2 regions of the Halopseudomonas litoralis genome follow, and region 2 is predicted to be linked to the other one. Evidence: predicted binding sites of a transcription regulator. Region 2 holds the regulator's gene; the other holds the start of a gene.
The links. The regulator FliA, encoded in region 2, starts transcription of late flagellar genes. The targets are predictions, from matches to a motif close to CTAAAGTTTNNNNNNNNNNNGCCGNTAA.

Region 1 (5,854 bases), 1.8 Mb from region 2:
CGTGCTTCTCCGTCGGCACCGGTTGCAGCTTGGGATGCCTGTTCGGCATTACGCGCCACCTCATGCACAGTGGCGGACATTTCCTGCATAGCGGTGGCGACCTGATCGGTTTCCTCTTTCTGGCTGTTGACGCCGACTCGGGTTTGCTCGGTCACCGCTGACAGCTCCTCGGCGGCACTGGCGATCTGCGTCACGCTGTCGCGAATGCCACCAATCAGCTCACGCAGATTATCAGCCATACTTTGCACGCCCAGCTGCAAAGCGCCGAACTCGTCGCGGCGAGTGACTGGCGGGCTTTGAGCCAAGTCGCCGTCAGCGATGCGCTGCAAGGACTGAAGCGTGTCGTTGAGGGGGCGGGTGATTTGCCGGGTGATCAGCACAGCACTCACACTGCCCACCAACAGGGCCAGGAGCGTGACGATGACTTGCAGGCTGCGGGTTGCTGTTGCCTGTTCATCGCCACGTTGCAACTGTGCCTGTCTCAATTGCTCTGTTATGCGCATGATGTCGGCGCCCTGGACGGCATTTTCCTTGCGCGCCTGGGCAATCTGTCTGGTGCCGGCCTCGAAACGCTCCTGTTGCGCCAGGTAAGCTGCCAATATTTGCTTCGCCTGATTTACCGCACCTGGTCGACCGCCCAAAGGCTGTCTCTCGATTCGCCCGATAGCTGCCGAGGTGGTTTCCACGGCACGCTCCAGTGCTTGCTGAGCCTCGGCGCTGCCCTCGGTCATGACCAGGCGAATATTGAAGCGCAGTTGGGTGAAGCTGTCGCTGAACGCATCAGCAGCCTGAATCAACAGAGGGTCTTCGCTTTGTGCCGCTGCACGCTCAAGCTCATCGAGCGAGGCGACCATCTGGCTAGCCTGCTGATTCATCTCCTGCAAGGCGGCATTGCGGCTGTTGAACGCGGCATGCATGTTGTTCAACGAGCGTTGATAGTCGTCGATGATTCCCGGCAATGGCTGGGCCATATCCCGGTCCGTTGCATGCGCCAGCTCGTTTACCAGTCGCCGTTGTTCTGCACCAAAAGCGTCCAGCATACCCTGGACCTGGGAAGCTATGGCCTCGTCACCGTTGGCCGCCAGATATTGCATGCGGGTGATACGTAGCTTGCTCAAGGCATTCTCTAGTCTGGCGAGATCGCCGGCTCGCTTTCCATCTTCAATCAATGTGCCCAGACTCTGCCAGGCAGTCAGCGACAGGGTAAGGTAAACAGCAGAACCAGGCCGAAGCCCAAGCCGAGCTTCAAGTTGACACTGAGGTTGTCAAACCAGCCTTTCATGTATTTCTCTCCAGGTGTAACGGGTATTGGTGGGTAGCTGGTTGTTGTTCTTGTGAAGCCAGGGAACGGCAGGTGTTGCCTTATTCATTCATGCTTCAGCCGGGCAGCCAGGCGATTGAGCTCGGTCGATAGCTCATGCAGGGTAGCGCTGGCTTGTGCGGTGTGATCCACGTCCTGCTGATTGGTCGCGGCGATTTCGGTGATCTCGGTGATGTTGCGGGAAATATCCTCGGATACGCTGGTCTGCTCCTCGGCGGCGGTGGCGATCTGGCGGTTCATGTCGCGGATGGATTCCACGGCCATGGCGATCTGCTGTAGGCTGTCGCCGGCCAGGGTGACCTGCTGCATGCTGGTGTCGCTGCGGTTCTTGCCCGCGACGATGGCCTTGCCAGCTTCCTCTGCACCATTCTGTACGCTATTGATGATGCTCTGGATTTCTGCCGTCGATTCGCTGGTACGTTGGGCCAGGGTGCGCACTTCATCGGCCACTACTGCGAAACCGCGTCCGGCCTCACCGGCGCGGGCGGCTTCGATGGCGGCGTTCAAGGCCAGCAGGTTGGTCTGGTCGGCGATGCTCTGAATGACCTCCAGTACCTTGCCGATCCGCCGGCTGTCGCCTTCCAGCTGCTGGATGACGTCGGCGGTATGCTGGATTTCCTGTAGCAGCGTCTGCATGGAATCGATGGTCTCGGCCATCACCTGGCGACCGTCACGGGCGCTTGTGTCGGCGGCATCTGCTGCCCCGGATGCGTCGGCGGCATAGCGTGCCACTTCAGCAGCCGTGGCGGACATTTCCTGCATCGCGGTGGCGACCTGGTCGGTGCGGCTGAATTGCTCACGGCTGCCGTGGGTCATCCGGGTGGCGACGGTATTCAGCCCGCCGCTGGCGCGGTCGAGTTCATCGGTGGTGTGTTTCAGTCCCGCCGCGGTTTCCGCTAGAAAGCTGCGCAGCTGGTTAGCGGCCCGGGCCAGCACGCCCAGCTCGTCCTGACGTTTGCTGATGATCTGTTCATCAAAGCGGCCCTGGCTCAGTTTTTCTATCTGCCGGATCAGGTGGGTAATAGGGTTGACCAACTGCCGGCTGATCAGCCAGCTGGCCAGGCCACCGATCAGCAGTGCAGCACCGACCATGACCAGAACCGAGAGCCAGACGGTTCGCAGGGTCGCTGTGCGGATGTGCTGCACTTCGCTGGCAACATGCTGGTTGATCTCTACGACCAGTTGCTCCAGTTGTTCGCTGGTTGCGCGATCGATGCCGCGCACCAGATTGTCGCCCGCCACGGGATCGCGCCCGGCGGCCATGAAGCGTTGCAGGCCGTCGCGGTAATTCTCGCCAAGCCCTCGGTGCTCCTTTTGCAGCGACACCACTCGCTCGTGGAATACCTGCGGCAGCTCCTGCTCGATGATCTGGCTCAACAAGGACTGTACGTGTTGTTCGCTGTCTTGGAACTGTTGCCAGTAACGATCAAGGTCTGACTGTTTGCTGCCGCGCAGCAGCACGTTCTTCCATTCCTGCACTTGGGTCTTGAAAGTCAGGTTGGTCTCATTGGTCAGATTGGCAGTGGTCTGTGGACCTTCCATCAACAGGCGATAGCTGCGCAGATCCTGAGCCAGGGTGAGTACGCCGACCAGCGCCACGGCCAGCATCAGCACCAGGCTGCCAATGAGCAGTGTCAGATTCTGCGCGCGTAGAGAAGACTTCAATAGCGTCAAAACGGACCTCGAATGAAAAAGAGAAAAAGACAGCCTGTCCGCCGCTGTTGAAAAAGCGGCAGGCAGATGTGGTTTTTATAGGAATCGGGAATTGTATCGGCTGGCGGTGGGAAAAACTTTAACTCATACTTGTCGATTCTATTGATTCCGGGACTGGATATTATGCTGCTTGCACTCGTTGCCATTGTTGTCGGGCTGGTTCTGCTGGTCTGGAGTGCCGACCGGTTCGTTGAAGGTGCCTCTGCCGCTGCCGTGCATGGTGGTGTGCCGCCACTGCTGATTGGCATGCTGATCATCGGTTTCGGTACCTCCGCACCAGAGCTGTCGGTATCGGTGCTGTCATCACTGCAAGGCAACTCAGGTATCGCCTTGGGCAATGCCTGGGGCTCGAATATCACCAATATCGCGCTGATCATCGGCCTGGTCGCATTGATCAGTCCGATCACTGCTCACGCCCGTGTGGCTCGGCGGGAGATGCCGATTCTGCTGGGGATCACTGCTCTGGCGGGTTGGCAGGTTTTCGACGGTGAGATCAGCCGCGCCGATGGTATCGTGCTGCTGGTGGTCTTTGTGCTGCTTATGGCCTGGTCCGTCCGCGATGGCATGCGCAGCCGTGACGAGGTGGTATCCGAGGAAATTCGCAAGGAGTATCTGGCCGACACCATGCCGCTCGGGCGCGCCTTGATATGGCTGCTGCTGGGGCTGGTTCTGCTGGTTGCCAGCTCCCGCCTGCTGGTATGGGGAGCTGTTTTCATCGCCAGCGATCTGGGCGTGAGTGACCTTATCATCGGACTGACTATTGTAGCGGTGGGTACGTCACTGCCTGAGCTGGCATCCTCCCTGGCTGCCATCCGCAAGAAAGAGCATGATCTTGCGTTGGGCAATATCATCGGCTCGGGCCTGTTCAATACGCTCGCGGTGGTCGGTATTGCCGCTGTCATTCGGCCGATGGAGGTGGCTCCGGAAGTACTGACCCGCGACTGGGCACTGATGGCGGGGCTGACGGTGGCATTGCTGTTGATGTGTATCGCCTGGCGCGGCCGACCGGGACGCATCAACCGGTTGGAGGGCGCCGGTCTGCTGGCGGCTTTCTGTGGTTATACCGGGCTGCTGGTGTGGACAGCGATGAACGCGGCAGGCTGAGAGGGGGCATGCAACTGGTCGGTCGGGACTGAACTGCCGACCGCTGCGTGTATCATGTGTGCAACGCCTTTGGGAATTACTCCGACATCATGAACGAAGCTCTGCGCGATACTCCGCAACACAAACCGCGGCCCATGGTCGACCTGCTGGTCAGCATCATCCTCCCGTCGGTGATACTGATGAAATTCAGCGGTGAGGCACACCTCGGGCCGCATAAGGCGCTGATCCTGGCCTTGGCATTCCCGCTGGGTTGGGGATTGTTCGAGCTGATCCGTTATCGAAAATACAACTTCATCGCCGTGCTCGGGGTGATCAGTGTCTTTCTCACGGGTGGCATAGGTCTGCTTGAGCTCGATCCGCAGTGGCTGGCTGTCAAGGAAGCCGCCGTGCCCGGTGTCATTGGGCTGGCGGTGTTGTTCTCCACCCGTACGCGTTTTCCGCTGATCCGCACTCTGCTGTACAACGACAAGGTGCTGAATGTGCAGCGCGTCGATGAACGGCTGGAGGAACGCGGGTTGGGTGAGATATTCGAGCAGCGGTTGTTGAAGGCCACCTATTTTCTGGCTGGAACCTTCTTTTTTTCATCGCTCATGAACTACATGGTCGCCAAATGGATAGTAGTCAGTCCGGCCGGCACCGAGGCGTTCAATGCCGAGTTGGGCCGTATGACCCTGGTCAGCTACCCGATGATTGCCATTCCGTCGATGCTCATGATGATGGCGATTCTGTTCTACCTGTGGCGGACCATCCATGGTCTGACCGGGTTGAAGATGGAAGAGATCATCGCGCAGCAGAAGTAGCGCTGGAACGGGCGCTTAAAGCCCTTTCAGCGCCTGTTCCAGCTGCGACACAGTCCGTTGCAGATCATGCAGTTTGTCCAATCCGAACAGGCCGATACGGAAGGTCTTGAAACCAGCTGGCTCGTCGCACATCAGCGGTACGCCGCTGGCTGTCTGCAGCCCTTGGCTGATGAAGCCACTGCCATTGTGAATGCGCTCGTCGGTGGTATAGCAGACCACCACGCCGGGGGCTTCGAATCCTGTGGCGGCGACGCTGTGAAAGCCTTTTTCCTGCAGCAGTGCACGCACCGCCTGGCCCAGCGCCAACTGCTCCTGCTTGACCTTGTCGAAACCATAATCGCGGGTTTCCAGCATGGTGTCGCGAAAGCTCTTCAGTGCATCCGTGGGTAGGGTGGCGTGATACGCATGACCGCCATTTTCATAGGCCTGCATGATCTGCAGCCACTTTTTCAGGTCACAGGCAAAGCTGTTGCTGGTGGTGCTTTCGATACGCTCCAGTGCCAGCGGGCTGAACATGACCAGTGCGCAGGAGGGTGAAGCGCTCCAGCCTTTTTGCGGCGCGCTGATAAGCACATCCACACCGCAGTTCTGCATATCTACCCAGAGCGTGCCGGACGCCACGCAGTCCAGTACGAACAAACCGCCCACCTCATGAACCGCTGCACTGACCGCCCGTAGGTAATCGTCGGGCAGCAGGATGCCTGAAGCGGTTTCCACATGGGGGGCGAAGACCACATCAGGTTTGTGTTGGTGAATGGCTGCGACCACTTCATCGATCGGCGCGGGGGCAAAAGGAGCCTGATCACTGTTGCTCTGCTGTTGTGCCTTGAGCACGATTTCCTCTGCGGGCAACTCGGTGGCGGTAAAGATCTGCGACCAGCGATAGCTGAACCAGCCATTACGCAGCACCATGCAG
Region 2 (5,854 bases):
GCCAACCGCCTTGGCCAGTTCTTCGTCCTCGCTGCCAACACCCAGGCGCATCAGCCGGTTACGCACCAATACCAGCTCACCGACCATGTTCATGATTTCATCGAGACGCGCGGTATCGACACGCACCGTGGTCTCCGCGGCGGGCGCATCAGCGCTCGACTCGGCCTTTTTTTCTGCTCGTACCGGGGTCTTGGAAGCAGCCACGGCAGCAGACTTGGCCACCGGCTCCGGTGAACTCACGGCGATTTTTGCAGGTTCGACACGCTCCAAAGACGCAGCGGGTGTCAGATCAGCAGCGATGCCCGGCCCCTTGCCTGGGCCATGCAACTGGTCCAGCAACGCTTCGAACTCATCATCGGTAATGACATCCGTTGCCGGCGCCGAAGAACTATCGGTTTGAGACGCTGGGGCGTCAGGCACGGAAGGCTCCAGCGCGACGGCACCCGGCCCCTTGCCAGTGCCATGCAGCTGGTCGAGCAGCGCTTCGAACTCGTCATCGGTGATGTCATCACTGGCGGCGGCAGGCACTTCGGGCGCTGTATCTTCTTCCGGCTTGACATGCAGAGCGTCAAGCAACAGCTCGAACTCATCGTCTGTGATATCACCGGCGTCAGCTTGTTCAGCAACCCGCTGCTCCACGGAAGCGGGTGCGGGCTCTTCAATTGGCGCAGCGATATCTGCTGCTGCAGGCTGGGCCAGCGCGGACAGACCAGCCAGCAGTTGCGGCTCGGCAGGCGTCAGCACCTCGCCTTCGCGTACCTGAGCGAACATGCTGTTGATGGTGTCCAGCGCCTGCAGTACTACATCCATCAGCTCGGCATCGACCTGCCGTTCACCCTTGCGCAGAATGTCGAAGACATTCTCAGCGATGTGGCAACAATCAACCAGCGCATCCAGTTGCAGGAAGCCGGCCCCACCTTTGACCGTATGAAAGCCACGAAAAATGGCATTGAGCAGATCGGTATCGCCGGGGCGGTTTTCCAGCTCGACCAGCTGTTCCGACAACAACTCGAGAATTTCCCCAGCTTCTACCAGAAAGTCCTGGAGAATCTCTTCATCTGCATCAAAGCTCATTTAATACTCCCTCAGAACCCAAGGCTGGACAGCAGGTCGTCGACCTCATCCTGTCCCGATACCACGTCATCCCTTTTATCGGCATGAATCTGCGGACCTTCACCCTGGTGCGATGATCTTCTTTCATCCAGTCCAGCCAGGTTGTGCTGAATACCGGCGATCCGATCGACGTGACCCGCCATGCGCACCAGATTCAACAGGCTTTCCTCGACATCATGCACCAGCGTGATGACACGCTTGATCACCTGCCCCGTGAGATCCTGGTAGTCCTGAGCCATGAGAATATCGTTCAGATTCGCCGACACTTCACCGCTGTGCTGTTCGCTGCGCTCGAGAAACGCCAGAATGTTGCGTGACAGCTCGCGGAATTCCGCCGCGCTCATTTCCCGCCGCTGCAATCGTGCCCATTCAGCCCGCAGAGTCGTCGCTTCCCTGCCGAGCGCCGATATCACGGGCGCACTGCTCTCGACCAGATCCATGGTCCGATTGGCAGCCTTGTCCGTCAGCCTGACCACGTAGTCGAGACGATCAGAGGCGTCGGAAATCTTCGATGCTTCCGCGGCTTCAGCTTCGCTATCGAGCGTACGCACAGTGTCGATCTGGAAATTGACAATCGAGTTGTGCAGTGCGCGAGTAAGCTTGCCGACCTCGTAATACAGGCCGCGATCGCGCGCCTGGTTGATCTCGTGTATGACCAGTACTGCCTCTCGGTAATCACCCTCTTCGAGGTGATCCACCAGTTTCCGGGCATTGCTTTTAAGGGAATGCTCGAACTCATCGGCGATCGTCTGGCCGGGATTACTGCTCAGTGCCATAACTTGCCCCCGGAATTCATCTGGCCTCGACCCGCTCAAAAACCTTTTCGATTTTTTCCTTGAGTGCCTGCGCCGTGAATGGCTTGACTACATAGCCGTTGACTCCAGCCTGAGCCGCTTCGATGATCTGGTCGCGCTTGGCTTCAGCCGTCACCATCAACACCGGCAGGTGCTTCAGGCGCTCGTCCGCACGCACCGCACGCAGCAGATCGATGCCGCTCATACCGGGCATATTCCAGTCGGTCACCAGAAAATCGAAATTACCGCTTTGCAGCATCGGCAACGCGGTGGTGCCATCGTCTGCTTCAGCGGTATTGGTGAAACCGAGATCACGCAACAGATTCTTGATAATGCGTCGCATCGTCGAAAAATCATCGACGATGAGAATTTTCATGTTCTTGTCCAAGTCGACCTCCATACAAACCAGAAGAAGTGCAGCGAGGGTCTGTGCCCCATACACTTCGCGAAACTGTTGTCACTGACCAGCCAGATGCTGTGAGCGCTGATTCAGCCGTCGCGCCAGTCGGCCATACGCCCGCGCAGACGCGCTGCGCACTGACTGTGCAACTGACTGACCCTGGACTCGCTCACGCCGAGCACCGCGCCGATCTCCTTGAGGTTCAACTCCTCGTCGTAATACAACGACAGCACCAGCCGCTCGCGTTCGGGCAGCTTGTCTATCGCCTCGGCCAATGCCTTGCGAAAGCGTTCGTCCTCCACTCCATCGAAGGGCTCATGGTCGGCGCCAACCTCGGTCGGCGCGCCGGCTTCGAGCAGATCTTCAAAACTGAACAGCTTGCTGCCGGCCGTGTCGTTGAGAATCGCGTAATAATCTTCGAGGCTCATATCCAATTCGGCCGCAACCTCGTGATCTTTAGCGTCACGTCCAACTTTCGTCTCAACGGCGCGGATCGCACTACTGACCAGACGGGTATTGCGATGGACCGAGCGGGGGGCCCAATCGCCCTTGCGCACATCATCCAGCATGGCGCCGCGAATGCGGATGCCGGCATAGGTCTCGAAACTGGCACCCTTGCCGTGATCGAACTTGCGGGAGGCTTCCAGCAGACCGAGCATTCCGGCCTGAATCAGGTCATCCACCTGCACACTGGCGGGCAGGCGGGCGAGCATATGGAAAGCAATACGCTTGACCAGCGGTGCGTACTGCTGCACCAGACGGTCCTGCTCGGTGGCAGCGCCCATGGTGCGCGCGTACATATTGACACCGCCTCCTGCCCCCCTGCTCATGACGGTATTCCGGTCCGCTGCACCAGGCGCTCCACAAAAAATTCCAGATGCCCACGCGGGCTGGAAGGCAGTGGCCAGGCATCGACCTTGCGGGCGATGCCGCGGATGGCCAGCGAGGCCTTGCTCCGCGGAAAGGCATCGTAGACCCCGCGTTGCTTCTGCGCGGCCTTGCGGATGGACTCATCGTAGGGCACGGCGCCAACATACTGCAGAGCCACTTCCAGGAAGCGATCAGTCACCTGCAGCAGCTTGTTGAAAACGTTATGGCCTTCCTGCGGGGTGTGAACCATGTTCGCCAACACCCTGAAACGGGTGACGCCATGGTCGCGGTTGAGCAGCTTGATCAAGGCATAGGCATCGGTGATGGAGGTGGGTTCATCACACACCACCACGATCACCTCCTGAGCTGCGCGCACGAAACTGACTACCGAATCACCAATACCGGCAGCGGTATCGACGATCAGCACGTCCATTTCATCGCCTATGTCACTGAACGCCTGGATCAGCCCGGCATGCTCACGCGGCCCCAGATTGACCATTTCTGCGGCACCCGAGGCGGCGGGCACGATGCGGATGCCGCCCGGCCCGTTGATCAACACTTCGCGCAGGTCGCAGTTGCCCGCCAGCACATCGGCCAAGGTCGCCTTGGGTCGCAATCCCAGCTGCACATCGACATTGGCCAGCCCCAGGTCCGCATCCATCAACACCACGCGACGCCCGAGATCGGCCAGCGCCAGGGCCAGATTGACAGACACATTGGTCTTGCCCACTCCGCCCTTGCCGCCGGTAACTGCGATTACCTGAACCGGATGATTGCCCATCTATGCTGTCGCCTTTATCAAATCGTTAACTTGCGCGCTGGCTATGGAGTATACCGGCAAAAACGTCGGCCATGGTCTGGTCAGCTGCCATCTCATTACCTGCCAGACCTACGGCGCGGCTGACCAGTTGGTGCCCGACACCGCGGGACAGGTCATCGGGTATACGCTGGCCATCAGCTACATAGGCTACCGGGAGACGTTGCTCCATAGCCAGCCCCAGTGCTTCGCCCAGCGTAGCTGCCTCGTCCACCTTGGTCAGAATGCAACCCACCGGGTTGCAGCAGCGGTAATTGTGCCATGCCGCCTTGAGCACACGATATTGGCTGGTGGCCGCCAATACCAACAAGGTGCTGATACGCGAGCCTTGTGTTGCCAACTCGCTGAGCTGCCCGCGCAATTGCGGATCCTGCGCCTGCAGCCCGGCCGTGTCCACCAACACCAGACGCTTGTTGCCGAACTCCTCCAGCACATCATTCAGACTGTTCTGTTCATCCACCACTCGTACCGGTACGTTGAGTATGCGGCCCAGGGTGCGCAACTGCTCATGGGCGCCGATGCGATAGGTATCCATGGTCACCAGCGCCACGCTCTGGCTGCCGTGTTTGAGGACATAGCGCGCCGCCAGCTTGCCCAGCGTGGTGGTCTTGCCGGCACCGGTCGGTCCGACCAGCGCAATCACGCCACCCTGATCGATCAGCTCTTCACGCATGGCCGGAACACCCTGGGCCAGATGTGCCAGCAACAGGCGCCAGGCCTGGCGCACGTCGGTCACATCGACCACCTTGGCCAACAATTCCTTGCATAACTCCGGGGGCAGCCCCAGGTGCACCAACCGGCGCCACAGGCTGGCCTGTCGCGGCTGATGCTGATTGACCTGACCCCAGGCCAGGCCACCCAGCTGGGATTCGAGCATGTCGCGCAGCCCGGCGATTTCCGAACGCATAGCGTCGAAATCATCAGTGGCCGGAGGGGCAGACCTGGCTGCTGTTTCTGCGGGTGCTGTGGGCGCTGCGCGTTCACTGTGCAGCCGTTCCAGTAGATCACGCGCCACCGGCGAGCCCTGCTCTGCTGCCTGGCGCATGCTGTCACCGAACAATTGACGGTTCACGCTGGGGCCCTCGGACGGGCGTTCGCCGTCCTGGAGATTGGCCCGGGCACTGATGATGCGTTCCTGGGTCTTCTTCAGCTCCAGATCCAAGCCGGGCGTGGGTGGCGTCAGGCGCGGCGCTTCATAATCCAGCGCTGCGGTCAGCTCGACCCCACCGGCTACTCGCCGGTTGGCGATGATGGACGCTTCCGCGCCCATCTCGTCGCGCACCAGTTTCATTGCCGAGCGCATGTCTGCTGCAAAAAAACGTTTGACTCTCATGGCCTGACCTCACCCCTGTGTAAATCAATTCTGTCCGACGGTGGCAACGATGGTGACCTGTTTGCTGTCGGGTATCTCCTGGTAGGACAATACCTGCGCTCCGGGCGCCGCATATCTGACAAACCTTGCCATCATGTTGCGTACCGGGCCGGCGACCAGCAATATCGCCGGTTTGCCCTGCATTTCCTGGCGCTGCACCATGTCCGCGAGCGAACGTTGCAGTTTCTCCGCCATACCAGGCTCCAACAGAATGCCGTCATCATTGCCTTGCCCAGCCTTCTGCAGACTCTGAAGCAATATCTGTTCCAACCTTGGCTCCAAGGTAATCACAGGCAGCTCGGACTCAAGCCCGACAATGCTTTGCACGATGGAGCGCGATAATGCGATACGCACGGCGCCGATCAGAGCGCCGGTATCTTGACTCTTGCCCGCCTGGTTGGCGATGGCCTCGGCAATGGTACGAATGTCCCTCACCGGCACCTGCTCCTGCAGCAACCCCTGCAATACCTTGAGCAGACCGGACAGGG

Region 1: a site for FliA is predicted at 3,089-3,116, ahead of BLU11_RS14855 (methyl-accepting chemotaxis protein). Genes of this name have one in related genera too.

The regions. Positions count from the first base shown of each region.
Region 1 covers NZ_LT629748.1:3,097,726-3,103,579, reverse strand. The annotation lists partial or broken gene BLU11_RS14860 (methyl-accepting chemotaxis protein) at 1-1,282, opposite strand, end outside; gene BLU11_RS14855 (methyl-accepting chemotaxis protein) at 1,367-2,929, opposite strand; gene BLU11_RS14850 (calcium/sodium antiporter) at 3,158-4,138, shown strand; gene BLU11_RS14845 (VC0807 family protein) at 4,228-4,938, shown strand; gene BLU11_RS14840 (aminotransferase class V-fold PLP-dependent enzyme) at 4,954-5,854, opposite strand, start outside.
Region 2 covers NZ_LT629748.1:875,065-880,918, reverse strand. The annotation lists gene BLU11_RS04355 (chemotaxis protein CheA) at 1-1,074, opposite strand, end outside; gene BLU11_RS04350 (protein phosphatase CheZ) at 1,086-1,889, opposite strand; gene BLU11_RS04345 (chemotaxis response regulator CheY) at 1,906-2,283, opposite strand; gene BLU11_RS04340 (RNA polymerase sigma factor FliA) at 2,397-3,137, opposite strand; gene fleN (flagellar synthesis regulator FleN) at 3,134-3,958, opposite strand; gene flhF (flagellar biosynthesis protein FlhF) at 3,984-5,327, opposite strand; gene flhA (flagellar biosynthesis protein FlhA) at 5,352-5,854, opposite strand, start outside.